One region of the Aeromicrobium sp. Sec7.5 genome, then DNA from elsewhere that is predicted to be linked to it. Evidence: predicted binding sites of a transcription regulator. Region 1 holds the regulator's gene; the other holds the start of a gene.
The links. Region 1 encodes HrcA, which represses chaperone genes, less so after heat shock. Its sites were predicted from a motif close to TTGGCACTCGNNNNNNNCGAGTGCCAA; they were not measured.
Positions count from the first base shown of each region.

Region 2: a site for HrcA is predicted at 8,626-8,652, ahead of groES (co-chaperone GroES). Genes of this name have one in related genera too.

Region 1 covers NZ_JBAJIJ010000001.1:2,047,633-2,059,681, forward strand. Annotated here, with positions in the region: partial or broken gene V6S66_RS10280 (PhoH family protein) at 1-277, opposite strand, end outside; gene V6S66_RS10285 (histidine triad nucleotide-binding protein) at 456-797, opposite strand; gene dnaJ (molecular chaperone DnaJ) at 827-1,984, opposite strand; gene hrcA (heat-inducible transcriptional repressor HrcA) at 2,030-3,043, opposite strand; gene V6S66_RS10300 (hypothetical protein) at 3,118-3,591, shown strand; gene V6S66_RS10305 (DUF3097 domain-containing protein) at 3,584-4,423, shown strand; gene hemW (radical SAM family heme chaperone HemW) at 4,502-5,620, opposite strand; gene V6S66_RS10315 (hypothetical protein) at 5,671-6,126, shown strand; gene V6S66_RS10320 (AMP-dependent synthetase/ligase) at 6,208-8,049, opposite strand; gene lepA (translation elongation factor 4) at 8,170-10,035, opposite strand; gene V6S66_RS10330 (hypothetical protein) at 10,043-10,381, opposite strand; gene rpsT (30S ribosomal protein S20) at 10,515-10,775, shown strand; gene V6S66_RS10340 (DUF418 domain-containing protein) at 10,831-11,988, opposite strand; gene holA (DNA polymerase III subunit delta) at 11,993-12,049, opposite strand, start outside.
Region 2 covers NZ_JBAJIJ010000001.1:2,435,777-2,447,825, forward strand. Annotated here, with positions in the region: gene V6S66_RS12205 (carbon-nitrogen hydrolase family protein) at 1-724, opposite strand, end outside; gene V6S66_RS12210 (GNAT family N-acetyltransferase) at 721-1,194, opposite strand; gene V6S66_RS12215 (GuaB3 family IMP dehydrogenase-related protein) at 1,191-2,297, opposite strand; gene V6S66_RS12220 (hypothetical protein) at 2,543-3,055, opposite strand; gene guaB (IMP dehydrogenase) at 3,073-4,581, opposite strand; gene V6S66_RS12230 (siderophore-interacting protein) at 4,666-5,385, opposite strand; gene V6S66_RS12235 (ABC transporter substrate-binding protein) at 5,389-6,378, opposite strand; gene groL (chaperonin GroEL) at 6,504-8,108, opposite strand; gene groES (co-chaperone GroES) at 8,202-8,492, opposite strand; gene V6S66_RS12250 (class I SAM-dependent methyltransferase) at 8,859-10,019, shown strand; gene V6S66_RS12255 (LamB/YcsF family protein) at 10,047-10,736, shown strand; gene V6S66_RS12260 (5-oxoprolinase subunit B family protein) at 10,733-11,341, shown strand; gene V6S66_RS12265 (biotin-dependent carboxyltransferase family protein) at 11,338-12,049, shown strand, end outside.

The DNA of each region.
Region 1 (12,049 bases):
CCTGCGTCTCGGTGCGGAGCATGCCGACGGTGCGCTCGACGGTCTCGCGGGTCATGCCCTGGCCCGTGCGGACGATCGTGGTGAGCTCGTCGAGGAGCCGCTCGACCAGCGCGACCTCGCCGGGCTCGCCGGTGACGCTCACGCGGTTGCCGCGGACGTGGATGTCGGCCTCGAAGTCGCGCTCGATGAGGCGGAGGAACTCGTCGCCGGCTCCGAAGAGCGCGACCGCATCGATGCTGCTGGGGACCGTGAAGGTGTGGGTGGGGTGCTCAGTCATGGGTAGTTCCAGTCTACGACTCGAATCGCAGACGTCGAGTTCGCGGGCGCGCGCTGATCGAGACTCCGCTAGGACCGGCCGATCCACGGGCCGAGCCGAAGGCGAGGCAGGCGCCCGGGCGAAGCCCGGCACCGGTGAGGAACGAACCGGTGAGACGGCGAGGGACGAGCCGTGCGCCCTAGCCCGGGGGCCAGGTGAGCGAGCGACCCGACAGCACGTGCCCGTGGCAGTGGAAGACCGTCTGGAAGGCGTCGGCGCCGGTGTTGAAGACCAGCCGGTACGAGCCGGTGCCCAGCTCGTCGGCGATCCGACGCGTGTGGGTGATGAGGTCGACGGTGGCCTCCGGGTCGGCCGCGGCAAGGCTCGCGACGTCCGGCTCGTGCCGCTTGGGGATCACCAGGACGTGGGTCGGCGCCTGGGGGTTGATGTCGCGGAAGGCGATCGTGTGCTCGGTCTCGCCCACGACGTCGGCCGGGACCTCACCCTCGACGATCTTGCAGAACAGGCAGTCGTCACTCATGGTCCAGTCCTACCGCACCGGGGACGAGGTCACTCGCCGGCGGCGCGGAAGGCGCTCTTGATGCGACCGAACACGCTGCGGTGCGTGGCACCGAGCCGGGCCTCCGGCCGTTCCTCGCCGCGCAGCGTGGCGAGCTGCTGCAGCAGCTCGCGCTGCTCGTCGTCGAGCTTGTCGGGCGTCTCGACGACGACCGTGACCCGCAGGTCGCCCGCGCCGATGCCGCGCAGCCGGGGCACGCCCTCGCCCCGCACCACGACGACCTCGCCGGACTGGGTGCCGACCTCGACGTCGACCGTGATCGCGTCCGGGCCCTCGTGCTCCTCGAGGTCGGCCCGCAGCGACGGCAGGTCGAGCGTCGTGCCGAGGGCGGCCGCCGTCATGGGCAGCGTGACGTGGCACTCGAGGTGGTCACCCGTCCGCGAGTAGACGGGGTGACGACGCACCTGGATCTCGACGTAGAGGTCACCGGCCGGGCCGCCACCGGGGCCGATCTCGCCCTCGCCGGTGAGCTGGATGCGGGTGCCGTGGTCGACCCCCGCCGGGATCGTGAGCGTGAGGTTGCGACGCGAGCGCACGCGACCCTCGCCGTCGCAGGCGCGGCAGGGGTCGGGGATGACCGAGCCGAAGCCGTGGCACGTGGGGCACGGGCGGGCGGTGCGGATGTCGCCGAGCAACGAGCGCTGCACGTGCTGGATCGCGCCCTGGCCGTGGCAGGTTCCGCACGTGACGGGCTGCGAGCCCTCCTCGGCGCCGCTGCCGTCACACACCTCGCACACGACCGCGGTGTCGACCTTGAGCTCCTGCGTGACGCCGAAGACGGCCTCGGCGAGCTCGACCTCGAGCCGCAGCAGGGCGTCCTGGCCCCGCTGCACGCGCGAGCGCGGCCCGCGCTGCGACGACTGGCCGAAGAACGCGTCCATGATGTCGTCGAAGCTGAAGCCCTGGCCGAAGCCGCCGCCACCGCGCTGGCCGCTCATCGGGTCGCCGCCACGGTCGAAGACCTGGCGCTTCTGCGGGTCCGACAGCACCTCATAGGCCTGCGAGACCTCCTTGAAGCGCTCGGACGCGTCCGGCGCGTCGTTGACGTCGGGGTGCAGCTGGCGCGCGAGACGCCGGTACGCCTTCTTGATCTCCTCGGGGGTCGCAGAGCGGTCCACGCCGAGCAGCGCGTAGTAGTCGGAGGCCATGAGGTGCTTTCGGGCTGGGAGTTCGGTACAGGGTCGGGAGGGCCGTCAGGCGTCGTCGAGCATGCGGCCGACGTAGCGGGCCACGGCCGCGACGGTGGCGATCGTGCCGGGGTAGTCCATGCGGGTCGGGCCCACGGTGCCGAGGGTCGCGCGGCTGCCGTCTCCACCGTAGGCCGACGCCACCACGGCGGTGCCGGCGAGGGTGTCGAGGCCGGTCTCGCCGCCGATGCGGACCGTGACGCCGCCGGACGCCTCGCCGAGGAGCTTGAGCAGCACGACCTGCTCCTCGAGAGCCTCGAGCACGGGGCCGACCGTGGTGTCGAAATCGGCGCCGAACCGGGCGAGGTTGGAGGTGCCGCCCACGACGATGCGGGCGTCGGACCGCTCGTCGGAGAAGGTCTGCGCGAGCGTGGCGACGACCGTGGCCACGACCGGCTGGTCCTCGGGCTCGAACGCCGGGATGAGGTCGGCGACCTTGACGGCGGCGTCGGACAGGCGCACGCCGAGGACGACCGGCAGGATCCGGGCGCGCAGGTCGGCCAGCAGTCGGTCGCCGAGCGGCGACGGGAGATCGACGGTGCGCTGCTCGACGCGGCCCGAGCTCGTGATGACGACGACGAGCACGCGGTGCCCGTCAAGGGCCACGAGCTCGACGTGACGGACCGTCGAGCGGGTGAGGCTGGGGTACTGGACGACCGCGACCTGGCTCGTGAGCTGGGCGAGCACACGCACGCTGCGCTGCACGATGTCGTCGACGTCGACCGACTCCGACAGGAAGCGCTCGATCGCGCGACGCTCGGCCGGCGACAACGCCTTGACCGTGGCCAGGCGGTCGACGAACATCCGGTAGCCCTTGTCGGTGGGGATGCGTCCGGCCGAGGTGTGCGGCTGGGTCAGGTAGCCCTCGTCCTCGAGGACCTTCATGTCGCCCCGGATCGTGGCCGACGACACCCCGAGGTGGTGGCGCTCGACCAGGGCGCGCGAACCGACGGGCTCCTGCGTGGCGACGTAGTCCTCGACGATGGCCCGCAGGACGTCGAGGCGACGGTCGTCGGACATGGGACCTCCCCCTTCGGCGCGTCGCTGGCACTCTCGGTGCTGGTTTGCCAGTCTAGCGTGATGGACTTCAGGCCATGAGGCAGATCGCGCGCACCGCGGACACGATCGTGGTGCCCGGGCGCGACCGCGCCCTCACCTACCGGTCCCGCCGGGTCACCCTGGACGACGGCACGTGGGTCGCGCACGAGTCGCGCGGCGGCTCGCTCAGCTCGGTCTGGGCGGTCGACCTCGGGGACCGCTTCGTCGAGGTCGTGCACCTCGGCGGCGGTCCGCTCGGCGGCGAGCTCGTGGTCGTGGTGCCCGATGCCGACACGGTGCTGCTCGGCGACCTCGTGAGCGAGCCCGCGGGCGAGGTGCCCCCGAGCTGGCCCGTCGCGGTCGACCTCGCGATCGGGCTCACCGGTCCCGGCACGACCGTTCTGTCCTCGACCGGCGAGGTCGCGCGCGAGGACCTCGCCGAGTTCCACCAACGCCTGCTCGGCCTGCTCCACCCGGGATACACCGGGCCCGGCGGCACGGGCGACGGCACCGGGCACGACCATGTCTGACCGGTACGGGCAGGACGTCCTGTCGGGCGACTGGAAGCGCCCGCCCAAGGGACGGTCGACCGACCTGCCCGTCGAGCTGGGGCTGGTCGTCGAGGACGTCACGAGCGGATTCGTCGGCGAGGTCGTCACGATCGACGCCCAGATGGGCATGGTCGTGCTCGAGGACCGCCGCCTGAAGCGCCGCAGCTTCACACTCGGCCCGGGGTACTGGGTCGACGGCAAGCCCGTCACGCTGCGCCCACCCGTCGTGGCAGCCGCCGCGCCGCGCCGCACGGCCTCCGGATCCGTGGCCGGCCCCCGTGAGCGGGCCAAGGTCGCCCAGCCGAGCCGCATCTGGGTCGAGGGCCGCCACGACGCCGAGCTCGTCGAGAAGGTGTGGGGCGACGACCTGCGCCACGTCGGCGTGGCCGTGGAGTACCTCGGTGGCATCGACGACCTCAAGGGCGAGGTCGACGCCTTCGACCCCGGTCCCGGCCGCCGGCTCGGCATCCTCGTCGACCACCTCGTCACCGGCTCCAAGGAGTGGCGCATCGCGCAGACGCTCTCGAAAGAGCCGCACGTGCTGGTCGTCGGCCATCCCTACGTCGACGTGTGGCAGACGGTGAAGCCGAAGCGCCTCGGGCTCGACGCCTGGCCGGTCATCCCCCGCGGCGTCGAGTGGAAGCACGGCATCTGCGAGGCGCTCGGCTGGCCGCACGCCGAGCAGGCCGACATCGCCCGCGCCTGGAAGAAGATCCTCGGCAGCGTGAGCACCTGGACCGACCTCGAGCCGGTCTTCCTCGGCCAGGTCGAGCAGCTCATCGACTTCGTCACCGCCGACGGCCCGGCGTAGCCCGAGCCCCTCCAGATGTCTGCGCGAGCTCGGCTCTGAGCCACCGAACGAGCCGAGCTCCTGCACACATCTGGTGGGTCAGGTCAGCTCGCGGACGACGTGGTCGGCGAGGAGGCGGCCCTTTCTCGTCAGGACCAGACGATCCTCGACCGGCTCCAGGAGTCCGGAGGCGACCAGGTGGGTGTGTGACGGGAGGCCACGCGGGTCGAGGCCGGTGCGCAGGCGGGTGCGGAGCATGACGTCCTCCATGCGGGACGCGTCGGCGTCGATGTCCTCGCCATCGGCCTCGGGCGACTGGCCTGCGTCGAGCCGCTGGGCGTAGGCCGCGGGGTGCTTGACGTTCCACCAACGTCGGCCACCCAGGTACGAGTGGGCGCCGGGACCTATGCCGAGCCACTCACCGCCGGTCCAGTACAGGACGTTGTGGCGGCACTGCGCCGCGTCGTCGCGCGCCCAGTTCGACAGCTCGTACCAGCCGAGTCCGGCCTCCTCGAACATCGCGTCGGCCAGCAGGTACTTGTCGGCCGTCTCGTCGTCGTCGGGCATCACGACCTCGCCGCGGTTGACCTTGCGGGCGAAGGCCGTGCCCGCCTCGACGATCAGGGCGTAGGCGCTCACGTGGTCGGGCTCGAGCGAGACCGCGTGCTCGACCGTGCGACGCCAGTCGTCCATCGACTCCCCCGGCGACCCGTAGATCAGGTCGACGCTGACCTGCTCGAAGCCGGCCTCGCGGGCCCAGCGCACGGCCTCCGGCACGCGCTCGGGGGCGTGCGTGCGGTCGAGCACCTTCAGCACGTGGGGCACGGCCGACTGCACGCCGAACGAGATCCGGTTGAAGCCGCCGGCGCGCAGGATCGCCAGCATCGCGGGGTCGACGGAGTCGGGGTTCGCCTCGGTCGTGACCTCGACATCCGGCGCGAGGCCCCAGGCCTCGTCGATCGCACGGAGGATGCGCACGAGGTCGTGCGCCGCGAGCTGCGTGGGGGTGCCGCCGCCGACGAAGACCGTCTGCACGGTCCGCGGACCGGTCTGCTCGGCGGACCGACGGATCTCGGCGATCGCCGAGTCGGCGTACGTCGCGCGGGTGGCCCCGTCGCCGAGCTCGTCGGCGGTGTACGTGTTGAAGTCGCAGTAGCCGCACCGGACCGAGCAGAACGGGACGTGGACGTACACGCCGAAGCCGGCTGAGGATGACACCCGCCCAGCCTAGGCTGAAGGGTCTCCGGCCCCGACACCCCAGGAGCGACATGGTCCGCTACGCCTACGACGTGCCGGGCTTCGAGGGTCAGGCGCTCGAGGTCGAGGTCACCACGATGGGCACCAAGCGCCTCTTCCTCGACGGCGTGCCCCCGCCCCGCCAGGGCAGCTTCACGCTGACGCGTGACGACGGCACACAGGTCGACGCCCGGTTCAAGGCCGTGAACCTCGGGCTCGACGTCCCGGAGCTCCTGGTCGATGGCCAGACCTACGCGGCGATCGAGCCGCTTCCGGAGTGGCAGGTCGCGTGGGCCGCCGCCCCCGTGCTGCTCGGGTTCGTGAGCTGCCTGGTCGGCGTGGCGGTCGGCGTGCTGGTGGGCTTTGCGAACATCCAGATGTTGCGCCGCATGGAGTCGCGGCCGCGGGCGCTTCTCGCCACCGGTGCCGTGAACGTCGTCGTCATCGGCGGTTGGCTGACCGCCGCCAGCCTGCTGCTGGAGCTCTGACGCCACGCCCGACGGGCGCCGACGGAACGAGGGGGACGGCCGTGGCCGTCCCCCTCGTCTCCTCGTCGAGCCCTGCCGGTCTCAGGACCCGGCGTAGAACCCCTCGAGAACCTCGCGGTAGTTCTGCTCGACGACCTTGCGCTTGACCTTGAGGCTCGGCGTGAGCTCACCGGACTCGATGGAGAGGTCCTGGGGCAGGATCTTCCACTTCTTGATCGTCTCCCAGCGGTTGAGCTTGGCGTTGAGCTCCTCGACGTAGCCGGCGACGAGCTTCTCGATCTCGGGCGACTGGACGACCTCCGTGTACGACTGACCCGACTTGCCGTGGCTCTCGGCCCAGGCCGCGATCGCGTCGGGGTCGAGCGTGATGAGCGCCGAGACGAAGTTGCGGTCGTTGCCGTGCACGATCATCTGGCTGGCCAGCGGGCAGACGCCCTTGAAGACACCCTCGACGTGCGACGGCGCGACGTACTTGCCGCCCGACGTCTTGAAGAGGTCCTTCTTGCGATCGGTGATGCGCAGGAAGCCCTCGGAGTCGAGCTCGCCGATGTCGCCCGTGGCGAGCCAGCCGTCGGCGTCGAGCGTCTCCTTCGTGGCGGTGTCGAGGTTGTGGTAGCCGTTCATGATGTTCGGGCCCTTGATCAGGACCTCGCCGTCAGCGGCGATCTTGATCTCGACACCCGGGAACGGGATGCCGACCGAGCCGAGCTTGAGGTGGTCCGGGTGGTTGACCGTGGAGCCGGCGGACGTCTCGGTCAGGCCGTAGCCCTCGAGAATGATGACGCCGGCGGAGTGGAACCACTCGGCCACGTCGGACGACAGCGCCGCCGAGCCCGAGATGAAGAAGCGCACGCGGCCGCCGAAGCGGTCGCGGACCTTCGAGAACACGAGCTTGTCGGCGAGGCCGTGCTGGAGCCGGAGACCGGTCGGGACGGGCTTGCCCGAACGCACCAGGCGCGAGCGCTCGAGGCCGACCTTCTCGGCCCAGCGGAAGAGCTTGAGCTTGGCGCCGCCCTCCTCCTCCATCATGCCGACGACCCGGCCGTAGGCCTTCTCGAAGATGCGCGGCGCAGCGCCCATGAACGTGGGCTTCACGACGGCGAGGTTGTCGACGATCTTGGTGACGCGACCGTCGATCGCGGCGGGGAACCCGATCTGGAGCTGCGTCATCATCAGCACCTTGCCGAAGGAGTGCGCCATCGGCAGCCAGCGGTACTCGAGGTCGTCGACCGTGAGGATGCCGTTGGCCTGGATGGCCGCACCCTCGAAGACCCAGCCGTCGTGGCTCAGGCGCACACCCTTCGAGCGGCCCGTGGTGCCGGAGGTGTAGATCAAGGTGGCGAGGTCCTCGGGCTTGATCGCCGAGACGCGGTCCTCGACCACGGTCGGGTGGTCGCCGAGGTGGGCCTCACCGATCTTCTCGAGGTCGGCCAGGCTGATGACCCAGTCGCCGTCGGTCGCGCCGTCGAACGTGATGACCTTGGAGATGTCGGGGAGCTCGGACTTCTTCTCGACGAGCTTGGCGATCTGCTCGTCGTCCTCGGCGAACACGATGACGCTGCCGGAGTCCGAGAGGATGTAGGCGACGTCGTCGGAGACGGTCGAGGGGTACACCGTGGTGGTGGCGCCACCGGCGGAGTTGATCGCCAGGTCGGCGAGGATCCACTCGACGCGGGTGCCGGAGGCCACCGCGGCGCGGGCCTCGGGCTCGAGACCGAGGGAGACCAGACCGGCCGCGAGCTTGGTGACCCGCTCACCGACCTCTCCCCAGGAGAGGGAGTGCCAGCGCTCGTTCGCGTCGGGGTAGCGGAAGGCCTCGCGCTGCGGCGTCTCGGCGACGCGGTCGAAGAAGAGGCGGCCGATGCTCGGGGCTCGATCGTCGATCTGGGCCTGTTGCTGCGGGGTCAGAACAAGGGGGCTCATGCGGTCCTCACAGGGCATGGGGGCGTGTGGTGCGGATCACCCTAACGTACCGTCTGCGCAGGTCATCCATGGTTGCGCCCGGCACGTACCGGCGGATGGGCCCGCCTGACACGTCATGGCTCAGGACGGGCCGTCGCCCGTCGAGAGTGCGGCGATGAAGGCCTCCTGCGGCACTTCCACGCGACCAACCATCTTCATCCGCTTCTTGCCCTCCTTCTGCTTCTCGAGCAGCTTGCGCTTGCGGCTGATGTCGCCGCCGTAGCACTTGGCGAGCACGTCCTTGCGGATCGCGCGGATGTTCTCGCGGGCGATAACGCGTGCGCCGATGGCGGCCTGGATGGGCACCTCGAACTGCTGGCGCGGGATGAGCTCCTTGAGCTTGCCCGCGAGCGCCACGCCGTAGGAGTACGCGTTGTCGCGGTGCACGATCGCGCTGAAGGCGTCGACGATCTCGCCCTGCAGCAGGATGTCGACCTTGACCAGGTCGGCGGCCTGCTCGCCCGACAGCTCGTAGTTGAGCGAGGCGTAGCCCTTCGTGCGGCTCTTGAGCGCGTCGAAGAAGTCGAACATGATCTCGCCCATGGGCAGCGTGTACCGGATCTCGACGCGGTCCTCGGACAGGTAGTCCATCGCGACGAGCTGGCCGCGACGCGCCTGGCAGAGCTCCATGATCGTGCCGATGTACTCGCTCGGCGCGAGCACCGTGGCGGACACGACGGGCTCGAAGACCTTCGCGATCTTGCCGGCGTTGGGGTACTCGCTCGGGTTGGTCACGGTGTGGACCGATCCGTCCTCGAGCTCGATGCGGTACACGACGTTCGGCGCGGTGGCGATGAGGTCGAGGTTGAACTCGCGCTCGAGCCGCTCGCGCACGATCTCGAGGTGCAGCAGGCCCAGGAAACCGATGCGGAAGCCGAAGCCCAGCGCGCCGGACGACTCCGGCTCGTAGACCAGGGCCGCGTCGTTGAGCTGCAGCTTCTCGAGCGCCTCGCGCAGCGTCGCGAAGTCGTCGCCGTCGATGGGGTACAGGCCCGAGAACACCATCGGGTTGGGGTGCGCGTAACCACCGAGCGGCTCCTCGGCCGGGCGACCGTTGGCCGTCACGGTGTCGCCCACGCGCGACTGCCGGACCTCCTTCACGCCGGTGATCAGGTAGCCGACCTCGCCGATGCCGAGGTGATCGGCCTTGACGGGCTCGGGCGAGATGACACCGACTTCGAGCATCTCGTGCACCGCACCGGTCGACATCATCTTGATCTTGTCGCGGTGGCTGAGCTTGCCGTCGAACACGCGCACGTACGTGATGACGCCCCGGTAGGTGTCGTAGACCGAGTCGAAGATCAGGGCGCGCGGCGGGCCGTCGGCGTCGCCCGTGGGGGCCGGGACCTCGTCGACGATGAGGTTGAGCAGCGCCTCGACGCCCTGGCCGGTCTTGGCCGAGACCCGCAGCACGTCGTCGGGCTCGCCGCCGATGATGCCGGCGATCTCCGCGGCGTACTTCTCGGGCTGCGCGCCGGGCAGGTCGATCTTGTTGAGCACGGGGATGATGTGCAGGTCCGCGTCCATCGCGAGGTAGAGGTTCGCGAGCGTCTGGGCCTCGATGCCCTGCGCGGCGTCGACCAGCAGGATCGCGCCCTCGCAGGCCTCGAGCGATCGGCTGACCTCGTACGTGAAGTCGACGTGACCGGGGGTGTCGATCATGTTCAGGACGTAGGCCGTGCCGGCGTCGTCACCGTCGGACTTGGTGAACGGCATGCGCACGGCCTGGCTCTTGATCGTGATGCCGCGCTCACGCTCGATGTCCATCCGGTCGAGGTACTGCGCACGGGCCGCTCGCTCGTCGACGACCCCCGTGATCTGGAGCATGCGGTCGGCGAGCGTCGACTTGCCGTGGTCGATGTGGGCGATGATGCAGAAGTTCCGCAGCAGCTCCGGGGCGGTGGAGCCGGGCTGCGGCAGCTTCGTGGCAGGCGTGGGGGGCGTCATGGAGTGGTCACCAGAGGTAGGCCAGGCCCACGTTGACGACGACGAGCGCCGCCACGACGTGGGCGAAGGGGTTGGGGTCGGGACGCTTGCGCGTGCCGTGGGCCAGGCCGACGGCGACCGTGGCGATCACGAGCTTCACGGCCACCTTGGCATGGTTCGGGTCGGCCACGTCATCACTCGCCGACGCGATCGCGACGAGGACGATGCCGAGGAGCCACGCGGCACTGAGCCCGTGGGCCATGAGCCCGTTGATCTTCGGAGACGACAGCACGAGCACGTAGCCGAGCAGGACCGCTGCCCAACTGGCGATGTGCACCCACACCAGCACGTCGTAGAGAGTCTCCATGAGGGCCGATCGTAGTGACCTCCATGGATTTGGGAGGCACCGGAGGCCGGTGGTAGGGTTGGCGGTCGCGCGCCGCGGCGCGCCACCAGACTTCTCCTCCTGCACGTCTCCATCGAAAGAACAGGTACGCCCCGTGGCGAACATCAAGTCGCAGATCAAGCGCAACCGTCAGAACGAGGCGGCTCGCGAGCGCAACAAGTCGGTCCGCTCGGCCCTGAAGACGGCCGTCCGCCGCTTCACCGAGGCTGCCGACGCCGGCAACACCGACGAGGCCAAGAAGCTGGCCAATGAGGCCAACCGTCGCCTCGACAAGGCGGCCTCGAAGGGCGTCATCCACAAGAACCAGGCGGCCAACCGCAAGTCGGCCATCGCCAAGAAGGCGTCCGCTCTCTGAGTCGTTGACACCTCGCACGACCTGACACGACCCCGGCCCCACGGCCGGGGTCGTGTCACGTCCGGGAGGTTTCCGCGGGAGCCGGTCGGACCGGCCATCGCCGGGCGGTGCTGACCCAGCGCACGAGTGCCTCGAGCGGGCCGCGCGCCGCGATGAGCCGCCACAGGAACGCGAGCACGACGAGCAGGAGCACCTGCACCCACCACTCGCTGTAGTAGCCGCCGGTGAACGCGGCGTCGAGCTCGCGATTGGCCCAGGTGAGCACGACGTGCATGACGTAGAGCGTCAAGGTCATCGACCCGGCCGCGCGCAGGGGCGACACGACGCGGGCCGCGACGGCGCTGCGGCACAGCCACAGGCACAGGCCGATCACCAGCACGGCCGAACCGGCCGATCCGATGACGTTCAGGGGCGTGGAGGTGTGCTGGCCCGCGGCCCAGAACCAGGTGGGGTCGAGCGGGTCGTAGGCCGAGCGCGACAGGAACAGCTGCTCCAGCCGCGGCTCGCCCGTGGCGTCGCGGAAGGCCCCGAGGAACAGGGCCGATGCGGCGATCCAGAGGGCCGCGACCGTGGTGACGGCTCCCCCGACCACGAGGCGACGGACGACGACCGCGCTGCGCAGGTCGAGGCGGGCCAGGGCCAGGCCGACCAGGACGTAGCCGAACCAGACGACGGCGGGGTAACCACCCCACAGGAGCAGCGACACCGGCAGCTCCGCGAGACCACCTCCGAACGACGGCTGGATCACGGCGCTGACCGGCTCGTCGACGACCTGGCGCACCGCGTAGAGAACCGCCGGGGACAGGACGCACCACGCGCCGGCGAGGACCAGCAGCGCGCGGGTCGAGAGCCCACGCACCGCCACGGTGGCCGCGATCAGCACCGCGTAGCAGGGCAGGATCACGAGGATCCTGAGGTCGGGCAGAGCGGCGAGCCCCAGTCCGATCACGAGCAGCGCGACCGCACGGCGCACGACGGCGGACCGCGTTCCGACGCCGTCGGGATCGAGCCGCGTCATCAGGCCGATGCTGAGGCCGGCCAGCACGGCGAACAGCGGGGCCGCGCGCCCGGACGCGAGCCACTCCGACACCGGGGGCGTGCCGTAGCCCGTCCAGGGCGGGCCCAGGTGCGCCAGCATCATGCCGAGCAGGGCCAGGGCCCGCGCCAGGTCGATGCCGACGAGGCGGCCGGGCCCCTCGCGCAGGCCCGTCACGCGATCATCCTCGACTCGGGCGCAGGCGCAGCGATGCCACCCGCAGCACCATGCGCTCGGT
Region 2 (12,049 bases), 390 kb from region 1:
GCATGGGGTGGAGCATCCGTGTCTCGGCGACGAGCGCGAGGTCGAGATCGGCCACCGCGACCCCCTGCTCGCCGTCGGGCACGGCGGCCACCGTGCGCCCCTCCGGGTCGTGGATCGCAGCACCTCCGCAGAACTCACCGTCGCCGCACCGACCCACGAGGGCGCCCACGGCCACGAAGAAGCCGTTGTCGAGCGCCCGGGCGCGGGTGTAGAGGTCGCGGCGGTGCTCGCTGCCCGCGTAGTACGCGATCGACGCGGCGTACAGCACCGCCCCCGCGTCGGCCGCCGCGCGGCCGTGCTCCGGGAAGCACGTGTCGTAGCAGGTGGCCAGCGCCACCGGGACCGCCGCGAGGTCGAGCACCGTGCCCGCCTCGCCGGGCTCGAACCAGTCCTGCTCGCCACCGGAGAGGTGCTGCTTGTCGTAGACCTGACGCACGTGGTCACCGCCGAACGCGAGGGTAGCGAGCCGTGGCCGGGCCTGCCCCGGGACGGCCGCTCCGGCCAGCACCACCGTGCCGACCGCGCTCGCCGCCTCCTGCAGCGGGCCGAGGCGGGGGTCGTCGGCAGCGATGACCGCCGGCGGGAGCGTGTACCCGGTGAGGAAGAGCTCGGGCAGCACCAGCAGCGCCGCTCCCCCGGCCTGCGACACCGCCTGGACCGCGGTCGCCACGTTGGCCTCGACGTCACCAGGCACCGACGTCAGCTGAGCGACCGCGACCCTCATGACGCCGGGCCCTCGATCAGGTCCTTCGCGAAGCAGACCGAGTCCGGCACGGACCGGTAGGGCTCGAACACCGACACCTCCGTGTAGCCGCTGGCGCGGTACAGGGCCAGGGCCGGCTCCTGGCGTGAGCCGGTGTGCAGGAGCAGACGTGGCGCGCCGGTGCGGCGCGCACGGTCCTCAAGGTCCTCCAACAGCAGCCGCCCCACTCCCTGACCTCGTCCGACCCGCGGGACGTACATGCGCTTGACCTCCACGTCGGCGCCGAGCCGGCGGAGCGCCCCCGTGCCGACCGGGTGGTCGCCCTGCCACGCGATCAGCGTCGCGACCACCGAGTCGGGATCGATGTCCTCGGCCGGTGCCGTGTGGCGGGGGCGGCCGTAGAGCGCAGCCATCTCGGCGCCCATCTCCTGCCGCATCCGCAGCACGACGGGGTCGTCCACCGCCACCTCGGTCAGGACGACCGGGATCACCCGACGACGACCTCGACCCGCTGGAACTCCTTGAGCTCGGTGTAGCCGGTCGTGGCCATCGCCCGCCGGAGAGCGCCGATCAGGTTCATCGTGCCGTCGGGGACGGTCGACGGACCGAACAGCACCGACTCGAGCGTGCCGATCGTGCCGAACTCGACGCGCTCGCCCCGCGGCAGCTCGGCGTGCCACGCCTCGGCGCCCCAGTGGAAGCCCCGGCCCGGTGCGTCGTGGGCCCGCGCCAACGGGGAGCCGATCATGACGGCGTCGGCACCGCACGCCACCGCCTTGGCGATGTCGCCGCTACGGCCGATCGACCCGTCGGCGATGACGTGGACGTAACGACCGCCCGACTCGTCGAGGTAGTCGCGGCGGGCAGCGGCCACGTCGGCGACGGCCGAGGCCATCGGCACCGAGATGCCCAGGACGGACCGGGTGGTGTGCGCCGCACCGCCGCCGAAACCGACGAGGACGCCCGCGGCGCCGGTTCGCATGAGGTGGAGGGCGGCCTGGTAGGTCGCGCAGCCGCCGACGATCACGGGGACGTCGAGCTCGTAGATGAACTCCTTGAGGTTGAGCGGCTCGGCCTGACCGGAGACGTGCTCGGCGGACACCGTGGTGCCGCGGATCACGAAGAGGTCGACGCCGGCGCGCACCACGACGTCGGCGAACTGCTTCGTGCGCTGCGGCGAGAGCGCAGCCGCGACCGTAACCCCGGCGTCGCGGATCTCCTGCAGCCGGCTCTCGATGAGCTCGGGCTTGATCGGCTCGGCGTAGATCTCCTGCATGCGGGAGTTCGCCGCGACGGTGTCGAGGCTCGCGATCTCCGCCAGGAGCGGCTCGGGATCGTCGTACCGGGTCCAGAGGCCCTCGAGGTCGAGCACACCGAGCCCGCCGAAGCGCCCGAGGGCGATCGCGGTGGCCGGGCTCATGACGGAGTCCATCGGCGCGGCCAGCACCGGGAGCTCGAACCGGTAGGCGTCGATCTGCCAGGCCGTCGAGACCTCCTCGGGATCACGCGTGCGCCGGCTCGGCACGATCGCGATGTCGTCGAAGGAGTACGCCCGGCGTCCGCGCTTCGCGGCTCCGATGTCGAGGTCAGCCATGGCGACCACCCTATCGGCGACGGGTCACGTAACTCGCCCGCGGGCGAGTTACGGAGTCCACCAGGCACATGGTTGCCGAACACGGAGAATCTGCCGTGTTCGGCAACGACTTGCCGTGTCCAGCATCGACTACCGCCAGATTCAGACCCCGAGGGCCCGTTCGTGGTCCATGCCGCTTGTCCAATTCGCCCGGAGCCGCCAGACGACCGAGGTTTCGAGGCTCGTCGCCGAGAGCTCCTCGCACCTCAACCAGCGGTGGCGCGGGACTCCCGCTCCGCCAGGTCCTTCAGGTTGAGCAGCTGGCGCCGCGCCATGGGCAGGTCGCCCACGCACAGCAACGTGGTGGTGCCCCGCGGCGGACGACCGGCGAGCTTGAGCAGCAGACGCGTCGTTCCGTCGCCGACCGGCTCGATCCGGTACGACATCGCCGTCCCGAGGATCTCCGCCGTCAGCTCACGACCCGGCTCGACCGCCAGGACCCGGCCGATGCTGCGGCCGGCGGAGGCCGTGAACGGGTCTCCCACCCGCGGCTCAGGGAGCTCGGACCGCACGCGCGGCGAGCGGCGACCCAGGTTGTCGACCCAGTCGTACGAGTAGGGAGCGAGACGGATCTGCTTGACCCAGGACCAGACGACCTGAGGCGTCGCGGCGACGCTCACGCCCCGCCAGGCCTGCAGCGTCGGGGCGGCGACGACCGCGTCGCACCCGTAGACGAGCCGGGTCTCGGCGTCCGTGACGCCCCAGCGATCGGCGAGCACGGCGCTGCCGACCCTGCTCAGCGACCGGCGTAGTTGGGGGCCTCGACGGTCATCTGGATGTCGTGCGGGTGCGACTCCTTGAGGCCCGCCGACGTGATGCGGACGAAGGTGCCCTTGGTCTGCAGGTCGTCGATCGTGCGGGCGCCGACGTAGAACATCGACTGGTGCAGGCCACCCACGAGCTGGTGGGCGACGGCACCCACCGGGCCGCGGTAGGCGACCTGGCCCTCGATGCCCTCGGGGACGATGAGGTCGTCGCTCGTGACGTCGGCCTGGAAGTAGCGGTCCTTCGAGTACGACTTCTTGCCGCGGGAGGCCATGGCCCCGAGCGAGCCCATGCCGCGGTACGACTTGTACTGCTTGCCGCCGACGAAGATCAGGTCGCCCGGGCTCTCCTCGCAACCGGCGAGCAGCGAACCGACCATGACGGTGTCGGCGCCCGCGACGAGCGCCTTCGCGATGTCGCCGGAGTACTGCAGGCCCCCGTCGGCGATGACCGGCACGCCGGCCGGGCCAGCCGCGAGCGACGCCTCGTAGACCGCGGTGATCTGCGGGACGCCGACGCCGGCCACGACCCGGGTCGTGCAGATCGAGCCGGGGCCCACGCCGACCTTGACCGCGTCGACGCCGGCGTCGACGAGTGCCTGGGCACCGGCGCGCGTGGCGACGTTGCCGCCGATGACCTGGACGCCGTCGAACGCGCGGTCGTCCTTGATGCGGCGGATCATGTCGAGCAGGAGGCGGGCGTGGCCGTGCGCGGTGTCGACCACGAGGACGTCGACGCCGGCCTCGCGCAGCTGGTTGGCGCGCTCCCAGGAGTCGCCGAAGAAGCCGACCGCGGCGCCGACCATGAGGCGCCCCGACGAGTCGTTGCTGGCGAGCGGGAACTGCTCGGACTTCACGAAGTCCTTGACCGTGATGAGTCCGGCGAGCTTGTCGTCGGCGTCGATGATCGGGAGGCGCTCGCGCTTGTGCTGGCGCAGCAGCGACTGCGCCTCGTCACGCGTGATGCCGACCTGGCCGGTGATGAGCGGCATGGGGGTCATGACGTCACCGACGTGCGTGGTGGCCCACTCGGCGACGGGGGTGAAGCGCAGGTCGCGGTTGGTGATGATGCCGATCAGCGTGCCGTCCTCGTCGACGACGGGCAGGCCCGAGACGCGGTACTCGCCGCACTTGGCGTCGAGGTCCTCGAGCGTGGCCTTCGGGCCGATCGTGACGGGGTTGGGGATCATGCCCGTCTGCGTTCGCTTGACCAGGTCGACCTGGTACGCCTGGTCCTCGATCGAGAGGTTGCGGTGCAGGATGCCAATACCACCCTCGCGGGCCATGGCGATGGCCATCCGGGACTCCGTGACGGTGTCCATCGCGCTCGACAGCAGCGGGATGCGGAGCGTCAGCTCACGCGTCAGGCGAGCGGTCGTGTCGACCTCGCTCGGGATGACGTCGGTCTCGCCGGGCAGCAGCAGGACGTCGTCGTAGGTGAGTCCCAGCATCTGGAACTTGTCGGGGATTCCACCACTCATGACGTCATCGTACGCGCCCCGGGCGACCGCCCCGGACGCAGTGAGCGTCGTGTGCGACAGGTCACCACGACCGAGGTCGGACCGTCAGAGACCCGTCTTGCCGTCGGCCCAGTAGGGCTGCGTGCGGATGCTGCGACGGTCGATCGTCGAGAGGTCCAGCAGCACGCGGCGTTGCCGCTGGATCGACTGCCCGTGGCCGGCGAGGTAGACCGTCGTCGAGACGTCGAGGTCGCCCGCGTGCTGCTGCAGCCAGGCCTCGGCGTCGAGGCCGTGGGCCCCGGTCCGGGGCACGACGGTGGCCGCAGGCACGAGATCACGTGTGGCCTGGACGTCACCGGGATCGACCTCCAGCAGCGCGCCGAACGGGCGGGCCCGGAGCGCACACCGGTCGCCGAACGCCATGGCGAGGCTGATCACCGTGGCGTCGCCCACGACCAGGACGGGGTTCACGCCGTCCTCCCAGCGGAAGTTCTTCTTCGACCCCCACTGGCACACCGCGACGTCATCGCCCTCGCTCCAGCCCAGGATCAGCTCCTCACCGGGCCCGGACCCGTGGCGATGGACGATGATCGACAGCTCACCGCTGGCGGCGTCGATGCGCGCGGGCGTGTAGTGCCGGAACTCGGTGCGACTCGTGCGGAAGGCGGTGGAGTCGCCCGGCACGAACGTGGCCTCCCGGAAGTCGTCGGACCCGAGCACGAGCTCGATGAGCCCGTGCCCGAGGTCGCGACGACGCACCAGGGTGGTGGCGTGCGCCGACTTCATGACCTGGTCGGCCAGGAATCCCGGCGTCCGGAGCGCCATGGATCAGAGCAGACCCTGCGCGGCGGTCGTGAACCGCGTCAGGAGGTCGGCCGCCGTCTGGTAGGTCGGCGGGTAGACCGAGGTCCACGGCGTGTACGCGTCGTTCTTGGCAGCCGTGATGGTGGCGAACACGGGCTGGGCCTTGAGGGCCTGCACGCCGGCCTGGCCCTGGCGGTCGTCGACCAGCACCAGGTCGGCGTTGTACTTGTCGGCGTCCTCCCAGCTGAGCGTCTCGAAGTAGCCCTGCGCGTCCGGGTTGTCCGGGATCGTGATCGGCAGTCCGAGCGTCTCGACCCAGTAGTTGAGGTCCTGGGAGACGGCGGGGTTCGAGACGTAGAAGCTGTCGACCGAGCCCGAGACCGCGAGCGCGGTCTTGCCGGCCGCGGTGAGCTGCTCACCGAGGGCCGTGGCGGTGGCCGACGCCTCGTCGAAGGCGGCCTGGCCCGCGGCGACCTCGTCGCTGTCGAGGTCCGCTCCGAGCTCCTCGGCCAGCTCCTGGACCTCCTCGATCTGACCGGTCAGGTCGAGACCGTCGTAGTTGGCGACGACGATGTCCCACTGCTGGCCGAGGCTGTCGTGGATCGGCTTCGACATGTACCAGTAGTCGCCCTCGATGTAGCTCGAGGTCACGATGAGGTCGGGGTCGAGCGCCGCGACCTTCTCCTCGTCGATGTCGCCGTAGTCGCCGGCTCCCGTGACGTCCTCGACCGAGGCCGGGTCGAGGCCCTGGGCCTGGCTGTCGACCCCGCCGTCGGGACCGTTGAGCGGGCCGAACGTGCCGACGATCCGGTCGCCGAGGCCCAACTGGGTCAGCGCGGCGGCGATCGTGGTCTGGGCCACGATGCGCTCCGGGCCGCCGTCGGCCAGGTCGACGTCGATGCCGTCGGTCTGGTCGACGCTGCCGTCACCGGAGTCGGAGTCGGAGCCGCACGCGGCCAGGGGCAGGAGCAGGAGAGCGCCGACGAGGGCGCCGGCGAGGGATCGAGTCTTCATATGAGGAAGGGTACCCTGCCCTAACTTCGAATGGACCCACCACCCCGGTTGCCTGCCTCACACCACGACGACGACGAACGGCCCGCCCCCGGTGAGGGACGGGCCGTTCGTACGAGCGGGACGGATCAGTGGCTGTGACCCGCGTGCGCGTCGCCCTCGTCCTCGGCCGGCTTCTCGGCCACGAGGGTCTCGGTCGTCAGCAGCATCGCCGTGATCGAGGCGGCGTTGGCCAGAGCCGAACGCGTGACCTTGACCGGGTCGAGGATGCCCTGCGCGAGCAGGTCGCCGTACTCGCCCGTGGCGCCGTTGTAGCCCTGGCCCGACTCGCGGACCTTGCTGACCACGACCTCGCCGGCGGCGCCGCCGTTGCGGGCGATCCACTCCAGCGGGGCGTCGGCGCCCTTGCGGACGATGCGGACACCGAACGCCTCGTCGCCGGTCAGGCCGAGGTCACCCTCGAGCACGGCCACGGCGTGGACGAGCGCGGAGCCACCGCCGGGGACGATGCCCTCCTCGATGGCCGCGCGGGTCGCCGAGACGGCGTCCTCGATGCGGTGCTTCTTCTCCTTGAGCTCGACCTCGGTGGCCGCGCCGACCTGGATGACACAGACGCCGCCGGCGAGCTTCGCGAGACGCTCCTGGAGCTTCTCCTTGTCCCAGTCGGAGTCGGACAGGTCGATCTCGGACTTGATCTGCGCCACGCGGCCGCTGACCTCGGCGGCGTCGCCGCCACCCTCGATGACCGTGGTGTCGTCCTTGGTGACCACGATGCGACGGGCGGTGCCGAGCACCTCGAGGCCGACCGAGTCGAGCTTCAGGCCGACGTCCGGCGTGACGACCGTGGCGCCCGTGAGCGTCGCGATGTCCTGCAGGATCGCCTTGCGACGGTCACCGAAGGCCGGGGCCTTGACCGCGACCGAGGTGAACGTGCCGCGGATCTTGTTGACGACGAGCGTGCTGAGCGCCTCGCCCTCGATGTCCTCGGCGATGACGAACAGCGTCTTGCCGGCGGCGATGACCTTCTCGAGCAGCGGCAGGAGGTCCGAGACGGCCGAGATCTTGCCGCTGTGCAGCAGGACGTACGGGTCGTCGAGGACGGCTTCCATGCGCTCGGTGTCGGTCACCATGTAGGGGCTCAGGTAGCCCTTGTCGAACTGCATGCCCTCGGTGAAGTCGAGCTGCGTGCCGAGGGTGTTGGACTCCTCGACCGTGATGACGCCGTCCTTGCCGACCTTGTCGAACGCCTCGGCGATGAGCTCGCCGATGTGCGCGTCACGGCTGGAGACCGTGGCGACCGCCGTCATGTCCTTGACGTCGTCGACCGTGCGGGCGGTCTCGTGGAGCTTCTCGACGACGGCCGCGACGGCCGCCTCGATGCCCTTCTTGAGGCCGACCGGGTTGGCACCGGCAGCCACGGCGCGCAGGCCCTCGTGGACCATGGCCTGGGCCAGCACGGTGGCCGTGGTGGTGCCGTCACCGGCGACGTCGTTCGTCTTGGTGGCGACCTCCTTGGCGAGCTGGGCGCCGAGGTTCTCGAAGGGATCGTCGAGCTCGATCTCCCGGGCGACGGTCACGCCGTCGTTGGTGATCGTGGGGGCGCCCCACTTCTTGTCGAGCACGACGTAGCGGCCCTTGGGGCCGAGGGTGACCTTGACGGTGTCGGCGAGCTTGTCGACGCCGCGCTCGAGGGCGCGGCGGGCGTTCTCGTCGAACTCCAGAATCTTGGGCATGGTGAGCCTTTCGGAGCGAGATGTGGGTGGGGAGAAGCAAGCGCCCCGGCGCCCGTGCCCACGAGGTGGGAGGGCGGCCGGGGCGTCAGCGCATCAGGAGATGACGGCGAGGATGTCGCGCGCCGAGAGGATCAGGTAGTCCTGACCGGCGTGCTTGACCTCGGTTCCGCCGTACTTGCTGAAGATGATCTTGTCGCCGACGGCGACGTCGATCGGGACACGGTTGCCGTTGTCGTCGATGCGACCGGGGCCCACGGCCACGACCTCGCCCTCCTGGGGCTTCTCCTTGGCGGTGTCCGGGATGACGAGACCGGACGCGGTGGTCTGCTCGGCCTCGCTCGTCTTGATGATGAGACGGTCCTCGAGCGGCTTGATAGTCGACACTGGTCGACCTCCCCTTCTTCGTTCTGAGAGTGGAGTCTGTGGGTGCTTCGGGTGAGCTGCGCACGTCGTCGCGGGAGCCGTGCACGGCTGGCAATCTCACAGGGAGAGTGCCAGTTCCGACGTTAGCAGATCGCTGGCACTCGGTGAACCCGAGTGCTAAGCGCACGTGGCTCGTTCCTCGCCACTCACTCGGGCTCGGGCGCTGGGCGCCCTCCCCCTGGCGCTTCTCGTCGCTGCGCTCCTCGCCATGGCTGGGCCGGTTCTGACCGCCTCCGCAAGATGAACGGCTCCGACACCCACCGCTCCTGGTCCGTGCCGCTTGTCCTTCGCAACCGCTGCCCCGCACTCCCCCGATACGCTCCGGGGATGGACCTCGCGACGTTCGAGCGGTTGCTCGCGCCCGAGGGCCAGGAACTGCTGGCGGAGATCGCCGAGCGTGCCGGGGTGGAGTCCGACCTCGGACTGGGCACCCGGCTGCGCAAGACGCACGCCAACGACCTGGTCGCTGCGGCGGTCACGCAGAACCACCTCCGCGGGAAGGCCGCATCCAAGCTGGGCGTCGACGCCGCGCACCTCTACTTCACGCACGACGCGCTCGAGCAGGCCACGCGTCACCGCGTCGCCGCGCACCGGGCGCAGCGGCTGGCCGACTCCGGTGCCACGTCGGTCGTCGACCTGGGCTGCGGGATCGGCGCCGACCTGCTCGCGTTCGCCCGGGCCGGCCTGCGCGTCCGAGGCGTCGAGCAGGACCCCGTCCGCGCCGCGATCGCCGCGGCCAACCTCCGCGCGCTCGGGCTCGAGGGGGAGGTCGAGGTCGGCGACGCCACCCGGACCGACCTGCGGCCCGGCGAGACCGCTTTCGTCGACCCGGCCCGACGGACCGGCAAGGGGCGGGTGTTCGGCACCGCCGACCTCCAGCCGCCGTGGGCCTGGACCCGCGAGCTGCTCCGCGAGCGCGCCGTCGCCAAGGTCATGCCCGGCCTCGCGCACGGCGACGTTCCGGCGGGGGTCGAGGCCGAGTGGGTCAGTGACGGCGGCGACCTCGTCGAGTGCTGCCTCTGGGGCAGCCCGTACGCCCGCACCCGCCGGCGCGCGACCCTGCTCCCGTCGGGAGCCACGCTCGCCCTGCAGGACGAGCCCGCGGTCGTCGCACCGGTGGGCGCCTACCTCTACGAGCCGGACGACGCCGTGATCCGCGCCGGCGTCGTGGCCGAGCTGGCGGCGGACCTCGGCGGCTGGCTCCCCGACCCCCACATCGCCTACGTGAGTGCCGACCGTGGCGACGTCACCCCGCTCGCCCGCCGGTTCGCGGTCGTCGGCGAGCTGCCGTTCCGCGAGAAGCCGCTCAAGGCGGCGCTCCAGCAGCGTCGCGTCGGCACGCTGACGATCAAGAAGCGTGGCGTGCAGGTCGTGCCCGAGGAGCTCGTCAAGCGGCTCAAGCTGTCGGGCCCGAACCGGGCTACCGTGGTCATGACGCGCGTCGACGGCCAGGGGCGCGCCTTCCTCGTCGAGCCGCTGAGGCCCTGAGTCGCGCGGCGGGCCTACGCTGACGCCATGCAGGTCGACCTCAACGCCGACGTCGCCGAGAGCCCGGACGACCTCGCGCTCCTGGACGTCGTGACCAGTGCCAACGTGTGCTGCGGGGCCTACGCGGGCGGCATCGACCTGATGCTCGCGGCCTGCACCCGGGCCGTCGAGCGGGGTGTCGCGATCGGGGCCCAGGTCGGGTACGCCGACCCCGAGGGCTTCGGACGCCGCGCCCAGGACCCCGACACCGACGAGCTGATCGAGTCGCTCCGCGAGCAGATCGACCTGCTCGCCGAGATCGCCGACTCGGTCGGAGGGCACGTCGCCTACGTCAAGCCGCACGGCGCGCTCTACAACACGGTCGTCACGGACGAGGCCCAGGCGACCGCCCTCGTCGAGGCCGTCGCCCCGTACGGGCTGCCGCTGCTCGGCCTCCCCGGAGCTGCCTCGTTGCGCATCGCCGCGGCCGACGGGATGCCGGTCGTCACCGAAGGATTCACCGATCGCGCCTACCTGCCGGACGGCACCCTCGTGCCTCGCTCGGAGCCCGGCGCCGTCCACGACGACCTCGCGACCGTCGTGGCCCAGGCCGTGCGACTCGCGCCGCAGGTCGACTCGCTGTGCGTGCACGGCGACTCCCCGGGCGCCCTCGACCTCGCCCGTGCGGTGCGCGCGGGTCTGGAGGACGCCGGCCACACGCTCCGGTCGTTCGCGTGAGGCTGCTGCCGGCCGGTGACCGCGCGGTGCTGCTCGACTGCGCCGACCCCGACGAGGCGCGGGCCTGGCACGCCGCCCTGGTCGACGCGGCCGACGTGACCCTGGGCGCCCGCACCGTCCTGGTCAGGGGTGAGCCGGCCGAGACACGCCGGCTGGTCACGGCCGCCCGCCCGCGCGAGGTCTCCACCCGGCCGAGCACGGAGGTGGTCCTCGCCGTCGTCTACGACGGTCCCGATCTCGACGAGGTCGCCCGCCTGACCGGCCTCACGGTCGAGGAGGTCGTCACCGCACACACGGGCACCACCTGGGACGTCGCCTTCACGGGCTTCGCGCCGGGATTCGCCTACCTGACCGGCGGGGACCCGCGCCTGCACGTGCCCCGCCGCGACACGCCGCGTCCCCGGGTGCCGGCCGGTGCCGTGGGACTGGCCGGACCGTACTCCGGGGCCTATCCGCGGGAGTCCCCCGGTGGCTGGCAGCTGCTCGGCCGCACCGACGCCACGCTGTGGGACCTCGACCGCGACCCGCCGGCGCTGCTGCGACCGGGCACCCGCGTGCGGTTCGAGGTCGCGCCACCCGAGGCCGAGCTCGAGGAGCAGGCATGAGCCTGCGCGTCACCGAGCTCCTCGGGTCCGCCCTGGTGCAGGACCTCGGACGACCCGGCCGCTCGGGCATCGGGGTGTCGCCATCAGGCGTCTTCGACCGCCGGGCCGGCCGCCAGGCGAACGCCCTCGTGCGCAACCCCGCCGACGCCGCGGTGCTGGAGGTCATCGGGGCGGTCACCCTGCGCGCGAGCCGGCCGACCACCCTCGCGGTCGCCGGCGCACCCGGCCCCCTCGCGATCGACGGCGTGCCCGTGTCGTCGATGCGCACGCTCCACCTCCCGGCCGGCGGCGCGCTGACGATCGGCGCCGCCGTGGTCGGGCTCCGCCGGGTCGTCGCGGTCCTGGGTGGGGTCGCCGCCGAGCCGGTGCTCGGCTCGCGGTCGACCGACACCTTGTCCGGCCTGGGGCCGGCACGTCTCGCGGCCGGATCGTCCGTCCACGTCGGACTCGGCGCCGCCGGACCCGACCTGCGCCAGCTCGACGTCGGTGTGCCCGGCATCGGCGACCTCACGGTGCGGGTCGTGCTCGGCCCGCGTGACGACTGGTTCGCCTCCACCGCCGTCGACACGCTGCTGCGCACCGGATGGTCGGTGTCCGACCGCAGCGACCGCATCGGGGTGCGCCTGGACGGGCCCGCCCTCGAGCGTGCCGTCGACGGCGAGCTGGAGTCCGAGCCCGTCCTGCGCGGCAGCATCCAGGTCACGTCAG